4 regions of the Pelotomaculum isophthalicicum JI genome follow, and region 1 is predicted to be linked to each of the others. Evidence: riboswitches for the same ligand, from Rfam matches in the RefSeq annotation. Region 1 holds a riboswitch; each other region holds the start of a gene.
What was found. Region 1 has a riboswitch for molybdenum cofactor ahead of L7E55_RS10590 (cytochrome c biogenesis ResB family protein). Riboswitches for the same ligand answer to the same signal wherever they lie in the genome.
Positions count from the first base shown of each region.

Region 1 (3,474 bases):
ACTTGTTTGACGATGCTATTCAGGTGCCTAAGCCCAAAACAAAAGAACTTGCCTATGCTACCATGAAAAAATGTCAGGCGGACTGTGAATTATACGCCTTAGGTACTAAACAACCGCAGGCTAAGAAGATGTACGAAAAATCTTCTGAGATATTGTCGGAAGTAATTCAGGAATTAGAGCCTTTGCTAAAAAGGTAAGGGGACACACCTCTATCTTGGGTATTCCTATGCGGTTGGGGAATGTCCCCGATAGCTCTTGGCATTGTTCCCTAATTTGGTAAAGGAGGCTTTCGCAATTGTCCAATAAGAAAAAGAAGAAATTAACTCCGGCACAACAGCAGTATCATTCCTTTTCTAAAGCCAGGGAGCCTCAACGACCAGTTCTGCTAAACGTAATCAGGGCGTTTTCAGCAGGGGGGACAATTTATCTTCTCGGTCAATTTATTCAAGATTTTTTTCTCTGGAATTTTAATTTTACCGAGAAGACAGCGGGAGATCCGACAGTGGCTGTATTGATTTTACTCTCAGTTATTCTAACTGCTTCAGGTGTCTACGATCATATCGCCCAATGGGCAGGCGCCGGAACAGCGGTGCCGGTAACCGGGTTTGCCAATTCCATCGCTTCGGCTGCTATCGAACACCGAAGTGAGGGATTTGTGCTGGGGGTTGGGGCAAGTATGTTTCAGTTGGCAGGTTCGGTAATTGTCTATGGAGTTTTTGCCGCCTTTGTGGTTGCCCTCATTAAAACTATATTGACACTGTTAGGAGGCTCCTAGCATGCTGCATGGACACCAAACCTGGGTCTTTCCCAACAGGCCCACCATTTTGTCCGCGGCAGCCGTTGGGGGACCCTTTGAGGCCAAGGGGCCCCTAGCTGAGGATTTCGATATCCTTCATGGCGATATATGGCTCGGGCAGGATAGTTATGAGAAAGCAGAAAGAAAAATGTTGGAAGAGGCATGTGAAACAGCAATTAAAGTGAGCGGCTTTGACAGGCTGCGCTTAAAACCAATTAAAGAAGAAGTGCATAATAAAATTAAAGAATCGAACAGAGACTATAATGTACATGTTACATCAGATAAGAAACTTTTTATGCAATTGCAGCAAATAGAAAACCAAGTAAATGGGCCGCAGGAGAAACCGCTGACAGATATACAAAAGAAGGTTATGAAGATAAATAAAGATATTCAGGGATGAAATTTCATTTGTTATAGTAACAATAATTAATCATTCATGCAGGAATTTGTTCTAAGATGTAGAATTACTTTACTCACATGTTAAAATTAAAGATCTCCGAGTCAGGTAAACCTTAGCCGGTAGCAGGTATGGTTGTCTGGCCGTTAGGGTGTGTTGGGAAACAAACGCGCCTCCCATTGTGGAAAGGAGAACATGGCTAGAAGCAATTTTGTGGCTTTGTTCCTTTAAATGGGACAAAGCCTTATTTTTTATTAAAGTCATGGTGCAGGGTGTATGAAAAAAATAATTAAGATATTTAATTCAATGCCATTCGGTATTTTGGCTATATCAGTTTGCTGCGTATATTTTGTATTTATGGAGTATATCCCGGAGAATCCGCGCTTTTTGTTCAGGACTATTTTGTTTGTGGTATTGTGCCTAAATATTTTGTCCTGCGTGATTGCCCGTTTCAGGAGTCTTACATGCAACATAACAACAAGGAAACTGGGAGATCTTTTATTGCACTTGGGCATTGCCCTGATCATCCTGGCCGGCCTCTTGGGTGGGCCGAAGCACAGCGCTTACATTCAAATAAAAGAGCACGAGACGGTGGACCTGGAGCATGAGGGTTTCCCCATCGCCGTCAGGGCAGAGGTAATTGAGGCTGAATACTATGCCGGCGGGGCCGTAAAGCAATACTTCACTACTATCAGCATTTTGGAAAGCGGGCGGGAAGTTGACGTAAAACATATATCAGTCAACCATCCCGCCAGTTATAAAGAAATCAAGATATACCAGTCCACCTTTAGGACAGCGCCCGGTGGTAATATCAGCGGCCTGACAGTAAAATCCGAACAAGGTCTCCCTTTTGTCCGGACAGGCCTGTTGTCGCTGGCTGCGGGGTCGGTTTTAATTTTATTAGGGAGGCGGCATGGTGTTACTTCCTGAAAACGACCTTTTTTTTGCTGCTCTTATCACTTATCTTATATCTTCCGTCCTTTACCTCGCCGCCTTCTGGTTCCAGGCGGGTAGGGCTCTCCGTACGGGCACGGGCTTCTTTGCCGCAGGCCTGGCCCTCCATACAGCCGCCCTGGCGGCAAGGAGTCTTGCTGGCGGCCACCTTCCTTTTGCCAGTATGTACGAGTTTATTATTGTTTTTTGCTGGGGACTGGCTGTGCTTTATCTGATTGGGTGTCGCCGTTTTAAGATTCACATTGCCGGTGTTGTAGTCCTGCCGCTGGAGGTATTGTTTTTGGGGTATGCCCTGACGGTAAAGACGGCTGCCGGCCCGCTTATCCCGGCGCTACAAAGCGTCTGGCTGCAACTGCATGTCGCTGCTGCGGTTCTTGCCTACGGTTTTTTTGCCCTTTCCTTTGCGGCCGCCATCCTTTACCTATGGCAAAAAGGCAAAGACGGGACCTTCGTTTCGGACCGCAATTTGGACAGGTTAATTTACTATTTCATAGCAGCCGGCTTCCCGTTTATGACCCTGGTCCTGGTGACAGGGGCAATATGGGCTGAGGAAGTGTGGGGATCGTGGTGGAATTGGGATCCCAAAGAAACCTGGGCGCTTATTACATGGCTCATATATGCTGTGTACCTGCATTTTCGCAGAGCCAGGCAATGGGAGGGCAGGTTTGCCGCATTGATAGCCGTGATAGGATTTGCAGCGGTTGTTTTCACCCTCATAGGGGTTACCTTGCTGTTGCCGGGGGCGCATAGCTACTAGAAACAAAACAATAATATTGTCTCCGAGCCCTTGGGACCTAATGAATCAGTCCATGGACCAGGGCCGATAGGTTCCGGTGGAAACGCCGGCGCCTCCCGCCGGAAAGGAGACCAGCCAAGTCATGTGCTTACACGCCGGGCTGGGTTCTTTCCGCAGGCCCGGTTTTTTTATTGGTTTTTTTATTGGGGAGGTGATGTTGTCTGTAATAGCGCGATGCACAATATTGGCAAGAAAGGAGATGAAAAGCGTTATGTCACTTAACAGCCGGTCAGCCGGCATCCTGTTGTCTTTATTATGCTTTCTGTTTTTCCTGGGCTCGGCTTCGGCAACGGATCTTACAAGCCTGAGCGTACAATCCTCTACTTATGTTCCCGGGCAGGAGGGCCGTTACACGCTGACTTTTAAGTCGGGAGAGCAGTTGAACTTGTCGGTTGGTTCATACGTGTATGTTAATTTCCCGCAGGGTTTTTCTTTTGTGCAAAACAGCATCAGCAGCGAAGATCCTGGCTGCACTCTGGCCAGTATCCAATACAAAAACAATAGCACTGATAAATACTGGTCAGTCCTCAA
Region 1 is NZ_JAKOAV010000019.1:5,847-9,320, reverse strand. Features, by position in the region: gene L7E55_RS10605 (DUF421 domain-containing protein) at 1-197, shown strand, start outside; gene spoVAC (stage V sporulation protein AC) at 296-775, shown strand; partial or broken gene L7E55_RS10595 (stage V sporulation protein AD) at 777-995, shown strand; molybdenum cofactor riboswitch at 1,279-1,401, shown strand; gene L7E55_RS10590 (cytochrome c biogenesis ResB family protein) at 1,470-2,123, shown strand; gene ccsA (cytochrome c biogenesis protein CcsA) at 2,107-2,904, shown strand; molybdenum cofactor riboswitch at 2,913-3,029, shown strand; gene L7E55_RS10580 (S-layer homology domain-containing protein) at 3,155-3,474, shown strand, end outside.

Region 2 (3,474 bases), on a different contig from region 1:
GGCGGAAGACTCCAGGAGCAGCCGCCCTTTATCGTTCCGGATAAAATTTCCCAGCACTTCTTCCAGCTTCTCAATGCCGCCGGCATCCACCCGCAGCTGTCCGTTTCCGCCGCCGGTTCTTCCGAGCAGGGCCTGGCGCGCCGAGAGAGGAATCAGGTCGTATTCTCCTTCGCCCAGGCTGTTCCACAGGGTCTCCCTGGTGAATGCCAATGCCTCGGTGATGTCTTCCGGTAAAGCGATATCGATTTTGTTCAATACGAAGAAAAGCTTGTTCACATATTTAGAAATATCTCTCAAGTAGTCAATTTCTATTTTACTGAGGGGGGCATCGATGGAAATCATGAAGATGGCGGCGTCGGAATGGGGAAGATAAGCGTACGCCGCGTCGGTATTATGCTCATAGACAGAACCGACACCCGGTGTGTCCACCAGGATGACGCCTTGTTTTAAAAATTCCGACGGGTGAATGATTTGCACCTCGCGCAGTTTTTTGATGTTTTTGGGGTTTCCCCTTTCAGTAACGTAATCGGCGATCTGGCTGACCGGAATTGCTTTTCTGGTGCCGTCCAGGTAAATGACAGAGGCGCCGAGTTGTTCACCGTGCTGGATTATGGTGGGAATGGCTGTCAGCGGCACGACGGCAGTCGGTAGCAGGTTGCCGCCCAGAAGAGCGTTGATGAAGGTGGACTTGCCCCTTTTGAATTCACCGAGTATGACCAGGGTAAAAGTTTCCCGGGAAAGTTTATCCGCACTCTCTTTTAAAAGCGAAGCGGCTGGGCTGTTTCCCTTTTTTGCAGCAAAATCAACTGCTTCAGCCAGGATCTGCAAAAGGCTATTTTTCTTTAGCACATAATGGTCCAGCACCACAAATCACCCTTTCGTAAAAAAGATTGCCATAAGAACTGTCAAAACAGGTAGCGGCGCTATATACGAAGCCGGCAAAAAATAAAAACTCCCACCAATAAGAAAATATTGGTAGGAGCTATTAGCCTCGACAAGGCATATAAGTGAGCTCCATCACCTCATAATATCCGCTTATTAAAATTTTATTTGAAAAAAATTATTAAGTCAATATGAAACTCCAACAGGTATATAGTGGAGTTTTCTGTTTAGACTAATTTTCAGCAAGGGGAAAGAATTACAAAGGGGGCTCCCAAAATGTTCAACAGAGTTTTGGTTGTGTATGATGGTTCGCCGGGAGCAAAAAGGGCATTGAATAGTGGCCTCAAGTTAGCGAAAATGGTTGGTTCGGAATGTCATTTGGTCAAGTTGCTTAAAAAGCCGGAACATGTTTCCGACATTAAGGCATTTCACCAAGAAGCAGCCGGCGAGCTAACTTTTGTTGAAAAAGAATCGGACAGGCCCAGGTTTTTAACTAGCTTAGCGGGATTTGACTTGCCTACGCATACCATCGCAGGCGAATCCTGTGAAGAGTTAAAAAACTTTGTTCAAAAAGGCATGTTTGACCTCGTAGTGGTAACACCCAGAAAAGATAACATGATAAAAGATATATTCTTCGGTAGTTACGTGGAAAAACTTTTACGCAAGTCCGATATTTCGGTCCTGGTTGTCCAATAAAGTTGATTGACAATAAGGTTTTTCCATGGTATTTTTTATGAGTATTGTAAATATGTATTTACATTGTTCATAGTTTTATCATTTAAGAGGCGATGGAGTTCGCCTGATGCCTATGAGCGGCTAATGACTCCTACTTTTAAATAGTAGGGGTTTTTTATGCGCGCGCGGCAAAGTGTTCCATAATTCATAGGGCTCACCTGCTGAGTTTTTATTTAACCAGTTATATCTAGAATAAATAAAATATTTTTATCTCCGAGCCTTTTCACCTGAAACTCTAAAGTTATGGTGGTTGGCCGGCAGGGTTTGAAGGGAAACCTTCAAGCCTCCCATTGCGGAAAGGAGAGCTTAATTCGCACGTCAGCCGGATAGGGCATTTTTTCGCAATGCCTGGCCGGCTTTTAATATTGCCTTGGTAAAGAACCTGGGGCTAATTTTATGACACGCTCGATGGGAGGTGTTTTTCTTGTAAATATAAGAATATGGAAGACCTGGATAAATAGCTGAACGGAGTTGAAAAGAGGAAATGGACATCATATGGCAAGGCTTCATAAAAGCGCTGGAATTACTTTTTACAGGAGATCATGACCTTTTTGAGATTACGTTGCTTACCATCAAGGTTTCCGGCACGGCAACGTTAATTAGTGTATTGATTGGGGTTCCCTTAGGAACGTTCCTGGCCCTATCCTTGTTTCCCGGGCGTAAGCTGATTGTGAGCATTGTAAACTTCGGCATGGGGCTTCCGCCAGTGGTAGTGGGCCTGTGGGTGAGCATTTTTCTGTGGCGGTACGGGCCTTTGGGTTTCCTGGGATTAATGTATACCCCAATCGCAATGATCATCGCCCAATCCCTGATTGCTTTTCCCATCGTAACCGGTTTTACCATTGCCGCCATTCAGCAGCTAAACCCCAAACTAAGACTGCAAATTATTGCCATTGGCGCCACCTGGTGGCAAACGCTTTTTCTCCTGGCGCGGGAAGCCCGGATGGGCCTTCTAGCGGCAGTTATTGCTGGCTTTGGCGGCGTGGTTTCTGAAGTGGGTGCGTCCATGATGGTTGGCGGCAACATTAAAGGCCAAACTGCGGTTCTGACCACGGCCACTGTGTTGGAAGTTTCCAAGGGCAACTTAGACATCGCAATGGCAATCAGCTTTATTCTACTGACCCTGGCTTATGGCATAACCCTGATTTTGACAATTCAACAACAGTGGAGGCGGACCTCATGAGCGAAAAAGTCATAGAAGTAAAAGATCTCTCGCTAACTAAAGGGAAAAACAAAATATTAGATATTGAATATTTTTCTCTCAACCAGGGTGAGATCGTTGCCTTAATAGGCCCCAACGGAGCCGGCAAAAGCACCCTATTGCAGGTGCTGATGCTTTTACAGCGCCCCACCGGCGGTGAGTTGTTTTTTAAAGGCGAAATAGTTGACTGGAAAAAACCTATCAAGCAGCGCCGCCTTATGGCAATGGTTTTCCAAGAACCCCTGCTGCTGGATACAACTGTTTACAATAACATAGCTTCCGGTCTGAAGGTAAGGGGACTTCCCATGGAAAAATCCCGTGTACCAGTTACTGAGTGGTCGCAAAGACTGGGCATCGAACACTTAATCCATCGTTCGGTGCGCCACCTCTCCGGTGGTGAATCACAGCGGGTGAGTCTAGCCCGGGCACTAGTTCTGGAGCCAAAAGTACTTTTTTTGGACGAGCCTTTTTCGGCGCTAGACGCCCCCACGCGGACGGCACTAACAGTAGAACTGGGGCGAATTTTGCGCGATACCGGCATAAGCTGTGTCTTTGTTACTCACGATTTTAGTGAAATTCCTCTCTTGGCCAGTAGGGTAGTAGTTCTGGAAAAAGGCAGGATTATTCAAACAGCTGCTCCCCGCGAGATTTTGACA
Region 2 is NZ_JAKOAV010000031.1:11,825-15,298, forward strand. Features, by position in the region: gene L7E55_RS13975 (dynamin family protein) at 1-864, opposite strand, end outside; fluoride riboswitch at 970-1,031, opposite strand; gene L7E55_RS13980 (universal stress protein) at 1,159-1,578, shown strand; fluoride riboswitch at 1,658-1,718, shown strand; molybdenum cofactor riboswitch at 1,817-1,936, shown strand; gene L7E55_RS13985 (ABC transporter permease) at 2,102-2,800, shown strand; gene L7E55_RS13990 (ABC transporter ATP-binding protein) at 2,797-3,474, shown strand, end outside.
Region 2: linked by a shared signal. The riboswitch ahead of L7E55_RS13985 (ABC transporter permease) and the one ahead of L7E55_RS10590 (cytochrome c biogenesis ResB family protein) in region 1 are both predicted to bind molybdenum cofactor.

Region 3 (3,474 bases), on a different contig from region 1:
ACCGTTGATATAGCGGCCACGCTTAAACAACTGTTTTTGCCCGTCCGGATCGTCTTCATCGGTCAGTTTGATGCCGCCATAAGCCAGCATGTTTTTACAGCCTGTCCCGATGCTGAACCCGTCATCGCCATAAATCTTCGCCACCGCGAGCACATCCGGGATATACACGTCATCCACAAAAGAGGTTATTTCACGCAGGTACTGTCTGAACTGGGCGATTTTTTCGGCCGTCACGACTTCAGTCACTCCGCCCGCGGTAAACACTGTGACGTGAGGCATTTTTGCCCCAAAGATAGCCAGCATCTCTTGCGCTTTTTTACGGATGTCCAAAGCCTTGATATAATGCTGCACCGCCAGGTCGTTAATATCTTGAGGCAAGCGGTAATCGCCTTCATAACGCGGGATAAAGGGCGCCGTTTCAGGCCCCTTGACATAATCCAAAGCCGCCAGGTGGTAAAAATGCAGCACATGGGATTGCAAATAATTTGCCCCTTGGATTAAATTGCGGACGATCCTGCCGTTTGTCGGCGGCTTCACGCCAAAAGCGTCATCAAGACACAGCATCGAGGCCGTGCCGTGGGCAATCGGACAAACTCCGCAAATCCGCTGCATAATATGACAGGCATCGCGAGGATCGCGCCCTTTTAAAATTAATTCCAAGCCCCTGAATAAAGTCCCGCTTGATTTGGCGTCAATAACTTTTCCGCCATCTACTTCCACTTCAATCTTCAGGTGTCCTTCAATCCGGGTTACCGGATCAATAATAATTTGTTGTGCCACTTTATATTTTTCACCCCTATCAACTAGAATTACTTTAACTAACTAGTTTTCTTCTTTTCCGGAAACTCTATTTTCAGGTTAGGCACAACCGGTGCGTAAGTAACCTTTTCTTTGTTGGTCAGGGGATACACGCCATAGAAAGGCGCGCTTTGGTCAGGAAAAGTAGGTTCTGAACAAGCCTGACAAGGAGCCCCGGCCTTTATGCACCAGTTCACATTATTGTTCCAGCCCCGCTTATAGCAGTCCGAGGTGGCCACAAAACCCTTGCAGCCCAAATAAGCCAGACACCCTTCATCACCAATATACTGGGCGAATTTGCCAACATCAAAATACTGCCGCCGGAAACAATTATCGTGAATCGGTTCAGGATAGAACATCTTGGGGCGCCCAAACTTGTCCAATTCCGGAATTTGGCCGTATTTCAACACGTAAACAACCGTGCCCAGGAAATGGTCGGGATGCATCGGACATAAGGAAAGATTAATGACAGGTTTATCTTTAACCACCTGATTTACACCCACCACCCCGGTAGGATTGGGCGCCGCGGCGGGTATGCCGCCGAACGAGGCGCAATTGCCGGCTGCAATCACGGCGCTGGCTGCCTTGCCAAGGGTAGTCACGGCTGACAGCATGGTTAATTCTTTATTATTTTTTTCCGCGATGGTGCAGTAAGCCCCTTTCTCCTTGGTGGGAATGCCGCCTTCAATTACCAGGATAAACTGATTATTTAATTTTGACGCCGCTTCCTCCAATACTTCCGCGCAAAGATGACCTGACCCGGCCATAACATTAGGATGATACCTTAAGCTGATAACGTCGAGAAGCACCTTTTCAATCGCCGGTTCGACACTGTTTAGCAACGAAATAGAGCACCCCGTGCAACTGGCGCCTTGCAACCAGATTACCGGAGGTTTGCCGTCAGCCGCAAAAGCCAGAGTTTCTTCGAGATCGGGCCCCAGCAAAGTGATTAGACTTGCTCCGGCTGCCGAAGTCATGCAGAGCTTAATAAATTCACGCCGTGTTAAACCCAAATCTTACTCCCTCCTTAATATGGTAATAATAACTCTTAGAAATGGGATTTACGCACCCCCCGCCCAAAGATGGTAATAATGTCTTTATCCAATAGAATATAATAAAAACTTTGCCTTCCTGAAAAAAGGGCAAAGTTCTCGTGCTTATAAATGATCGTCCTTGCTCATTTATAAACATGACATCTAAACTGTGCTCTCCTTTCCACGATGGGAGGCGTACCGGTTTCCCGGTATACCCGCCGGTCAGGCATCCATACCACAGGCTAAGGTCACCTGGCTCGGAGAATAAGCTATAGATTAAGCTGTATTTTTATTTCGATAAAAAAGTTTATTTTCCTTTTTATTTATAAAAAAATTTTATCGCCTGATTAATTTCCTTTTTTATTGAATTTATCAGAGAAGGCAAGGCTTTGTTGACTGCATGGGAAAGTTGATCATTAAATGTAATTTCCCCTGGTTGGATACCGTAAATGATTGTTGGCGGCAACTTTCCCAGCTGATTCGCTATATGTAACACCTCTTGCAGATTCAAATCATGTAAGGAGATAATTTGATCAGAAGAGTCAAAGGCTATTTCCTCAGCAGGTATGCGAAATATAGCGCCCGGCTCCTCACCGGCTTCCAGGCAGTCGATAATAACGGCATAGCCGGCGTCTTCCAGCCAATACAGCAAGTCAATACCCGCCGTCCCGCCGTCCACTATTTTTACGCAGGCGGGGAATGAATCTTTTTTCAGCTCGTTAATCGCGTGAATGCCTGCTCCATCATCACCGAGCAGTAAATTGCCCACACCTATTACAACAACCCTTTTTTCCTCCCCGGGCATAAAACACAACCCTTCCCCATTAACAGATACGCGGCAGGGGCGCGCCCGCCATCATATTTAGCTGTCTGGCGCCTCCCAGCGCGGTCCGCAAATAGACATTTCCTTTTCCAGCCTGAATATCGCCGATCTGGCAGGCATACTCCGCCGACCAATCTTCTCTCAGATATCTCAAGAGCTCACCTGCCTCTTCCGCCGCCACGACTATGAGAAACTTACCCTCGTTAGCCAGGTAGAGGGGATCCAGCCCCAGTAGTTCCGTAATCCCTTTAACACTGTCCTCCACCGGCAAGGCTGCTTCATCCAGCCAGAAATCCACTCCGGAAGACATGGCAATTTCTTTCGCGTTGGTCGCCAGGCCCCCCCTGGTTAAATCGCGCATCAGCTTAATCCCTTTAAACCTTTTAAGAATTTCTGTAGTCATAATGCTTAGAGGGGCGCAGTCGCTGATAATCTGGCTGTCCAGGCCAAGCGCCTCCCGCTGCAGTAAAATAGCTAGGCCGTGATTGCCCAGGCAGCCGTTAACCAGCACCTTGTCGCCGGGCTCCAGTCGCTGGTAGCCCAAGTTAGCCCCGGGCAGCAAGTAACCAACTCCGGTAGTCGTAATATATACCTTGTCCGCCTGACCACGGCCCACGACTTTAGTGTCTCCGGCGATTATTTGCACGCCGGCTACACGGCAGGTGTTCGCCATGGAGGCGATTATTTTCTCCAAATCGGCGAATGGAAAACCTTCTTCAATAACAAAAGATGCAGTCAGGTAAAGCGGTTGCGCCCCGCTTACCGCCAAATCGTTAATTGTGCCGCAAACAGCCAGCTTGCCGATGTCGCCGCCCGGGA
Region 3 is NZ_JAKOAV010000030.1:29,679-33,152, forward strand. Features, by position in the region: gene L7E55_RS13835 (nickel-dependent hydrogenase large subunit) at 1-780, opposite strand, end outside; gene L7E55_RS13840 (hydrogenase small subunit) at 819-1,811, opposite strand; molybdenum cofactor riboswitch at 1,991-2,107, opposite strand; gene L7E55_RS13845 (HyaD/HybD family hydrogenase maturation endopeptidase) at 2,152-2,637, opposite strand; gene hypE (hydrogenase expression/formation protein HypE) at 2,657-3,474, opposite strand, start outside.
Region 3: linked by a shared signal. The riboswitch ahead of L7E55_RS13840 (hydrogenase small subunit) and the one ahead of L7E55_RS10590 (cytochrome c biogenesis ResB family protein) in region 1 are both predicted to bind molybdenum cofactor.

Region 4 (3,474 bases), on a different contig from region 1:
TACGGCTACCGCATGGCCGTCATCGAGGGAGAGATCCCTGGCGAACGCGGGAACGCGATCCCGGTCCGGTCCGTGGACGACCTGGCGCTGATTGCCGACGAGCTGAACAAGCCCGTCATGTACCGGCCGCTTTCGGAAACCGATAATATGGCGACGTTTTATGTCTTCGACGAGCCAAAGTTGTTTGTTTATGAATTAAAAAAGGAGGGATAATTAAAATGTTAATAGTCAAAAAAAACTGGTTTTACAAGGTTTGCCTGACCGTCCTGGGCGCGCTGCTGAGTTCAGCCTGACCGCGCCCGCGCCGGCCCTGGCCGCGTCGACCGAGGTACAGATCGACGGAAACGGGGTGACGAATCCCACTACCTTCACCGTGGCCCAACTCCAGGCCTATGTGAACAGAATTGAAGTGCTCACCACCCAACCTAGTCAATGGGATAGCTCCATTCAGGCTAGTCCGGCCAGCGGGCCGCCCCCGGCCAACGGCCAGGTGGCGCTGTCCATACCCGGTACCCCAGACAACGGGCTGGAAGACACGGACAAGATTTACTATACCACTGACGGCAGCACCCCGACCCTGAACAGCCCGATCTATAACTGGATTGGCAGCAGATGGTGGTATGACCACCCAGGTCTGAACACAATCAATCACCCGATCACCGTCAGCACTACCGGTAAAACAGCGATCAAGGCCGTCAGGATCGGACCCCCCGGCCAAAACAACCAAAACGGAAAAACGAACAGCGATGTGCAAACCTTCGTCTACACCAACCGCGCCAAGGGGGATATCGACTACGACGGCTACATCGATGTCACAGACCTGGGGATAATGATCGACATTATCAGTGCCGAGTATACCCCCAATGATTTTGAGATTTACGCCGCTGATCTCGACTCCGACGGCTACGTTGACGTCACGGATTACGGCATGCTTATAGACTTGATCTCGGGCTAGCGGATTTCCGGCTTTCAACGTTACCCGTCCGGTATGCTACCCACCCCCTTCACCCGGGGGTGTTTTTTGTCCAAATACAGCATGGTTTAGTTTGAGTTATCTAATAGATTATTATTGGGTTAATTTATTAGATAAGTATAACCCGAGGGCTAGACAGGAGTAGTTATAAATTAAATGAAAGCGTGGCTTAACCGGAGTTCTACTGTTATCTTCTAAACCGGTCTAAACCTATTTGTAGAAATTTTATCCTTTTGTGGTAATGATGGTTTACGCTATGTTTGTTAAAATATAATATCGTTCTGGACATCCACAGTGTAACATCCTAGTCTGCCCGCCTGTGGCCTCGCGCGGCTATGGCGGCTGACCGGCAGGGCCGGCCCGGAAACAGGCCTGCCTCCCAGTGCGGAAAGGGTTGTTTGCCTGCTGTGCACAACGGCTGGACGCGTTTTCCGCGCCCGGCTGTTTTTGTTTTGTCAATTTCTGGCGATAAGGGGAGTATGATCACGCCGGCAGTTAAAAATATATGGCTCTGTAAGCTCTTTGTGAAATTACTGGTATTGCTGCTGCTCGTAGGCTTATCCAACCTGATGGCGCCCATGGCGGCCCTGGCCGATCAGTCGGACTCGGTGGAGATCACCGGGGACGGAGTGACTGCCCCCGTGACCTTGACCCTGTCCCAGCTCGAGGGCATGAAACAATACGAGCACGTGTACAGTGTGATCAACACCTGGCCTACCAAAAAGTGGTACATAGGGAAAGGTGTCAAGCTGAGGGACCTGCTCGCCCTGGCGGGGATGACAGAAGAGGCCAGGCTGATCAGATTTGTGTCGAACGACGGGTACGAAGTGACGCTTACAGTTAAGGAGTTGTTCAAAGACAAGCGCTATTATTTCTCGCGCTTAATGGACAACCATGCCAGCGACGGGAGCGTTCCAGGCTCTCCGGAGGGCGCGCGGGAGGTGGAGCCGATCCTTGCCCTGATCAGCAGCGAGGGCAGTGACAACCCCGCCGAAATGAACGACCGGGACGCGCTGCTGCTGCTCATCGGGCAGCGGGCGGTTACCGAGCAGAACAATAACTTGTTTTTAAAATATGTGGCTAAAATCGAGGTGCTTACCGACGCCCCACCCAAATGGGACAGCCCGAAGGCGAGCGTGGCCGGCGGAGAGGTGCCCGCGGGGACCAAGATCGAGCTCAGCAATAAGCACAATGACGCGGACAAGGTGTATTACACCACGGACGGCAGCATCCCGACCATTAACAGCCCGATGTACAACAAGAGCGCAAAGCGGTGGTGGCCGCTGCGGCCGGACGATTTGGACAGCGTCAACCGGCCCATCGAGATTAAAAAGGACACGGTGATCAAGGCCGTCACCATCGGTCCCGGCAAAGAGGACAGCGACGTTGTAACCTTTACCTATAAAGCTGATCTCACGGGCAAAGCGGCGGACCCGGCGAAGAGGCCGGCCGGGCCGCCCACCAAGATCACCCTCGACCAGGACACGGCCAGTCTCAAAGTCGGTAACACCATTGAGTTGGTGGCGAGCATAGAACCATACAACACCATGGACCACGACGTGACCTGGAGTTCCAGCGACACCAGGGTGGCCACGGTCGACGGCAACGGCCTGGTGACGGTGGTCGGCCCCGGCACGGCCACCATCACCGCGAGGACTGTGGCCGGGAACCTGTCGGCTTCCTGCGTCGTGCATGGTCAAAGCCTGACTAACGCAGGTTCTCAGCAGAGCGGGTCGCGGGAGATGCCCAAAAAAGCGCCAGTGCCGGAGAGTGGACGGCGTTCCCCGGCGGAAAATGAGATTATCGCCACCAACCGGCAGAGCCCGGCGGAGAAAAAGGCGGCTGCCGGCGATTCGACAACTGCCGATAGGCAGCCGGAGATACCTGCCGAACAGCCGGTGCCGGAAGCCAACCGGCAGTACCTGGCGGAAAAAAAGGAAGTTGCCGCCGCTTCAACTACCGGCGGTGTCACCCCGGAGCAGCCGGATGTACAACCCTGGCGTGTTTTCGAGATGTCGGCCGATGATATACCCTTGAAGTTACAGGAGGAGGCAGATATACAGGACGGTTACGCGGCGGTTGTGTTTCTACTCCTGTTTCTAACCGGCGCGATTAAGAGGTACTTGGAATACGCAAAGGAGGTAGCTAGGTGACAATATCTGTGTTAACCCCGTTGAAAGATACAATGCATGTCATCTCGTCGGCTTTACTAATGCCTACCGTCGCGGTCCTGCTGCTGTTACTGGCCTTTACCGTGATTGAACTGGGCGGCCTGCTTGTGGAAACCCTCATGGAGCGGCGCCGGGCACGGGTAAGGGTGCCGGAGTTGGTTGACGCCTTTCAGGGGAAAGAAGCCGTTCAGATCATGGACGAGATCGAAAATAGCCGGTTGTTCCGGCGCCAGAAAGCGGCTCTGGGCGAGTTGATCAAGCACCGCCATTTGCCCGCCACCTCCCTGCAGGCCCTGGCCCGCCGGCTGCTTGCCGGCGAGGAACTGCATT
Region 4 is NZ_JAKOAV010000022.1:19,536-23,009, forward strand. Features, by position in the region: gene L7E55_RS11690 (DUF5305 family protein) at 1-213, shown strand, start outside; gene L7E55_RS11695 (chitobiase/beta-hexosaminidase C-terminal domain-containing protein) at 350-955, shown strand; molybdenum cofactor riboswitch at 1,263-1,385, shown strand; gene L7E55_RS11700 (FN3 associated domain-containing protein) at 1,381-3,126, shown strand; gene L7E55_RS11705 (MotA/TolQ/ExbB proton channel family protein) at 3,123-3,474, shown strand, end outside.
Region 4: linked by a shared signal. The riboswitch ahead of L7E55_RS11700 (FN3 associated domain-containing protein) and the one ahead of L7E55_RS10590 (cytochrome c biogenesis ResB family protein) in region 1 are both predicted to bind molybdenum cofactor.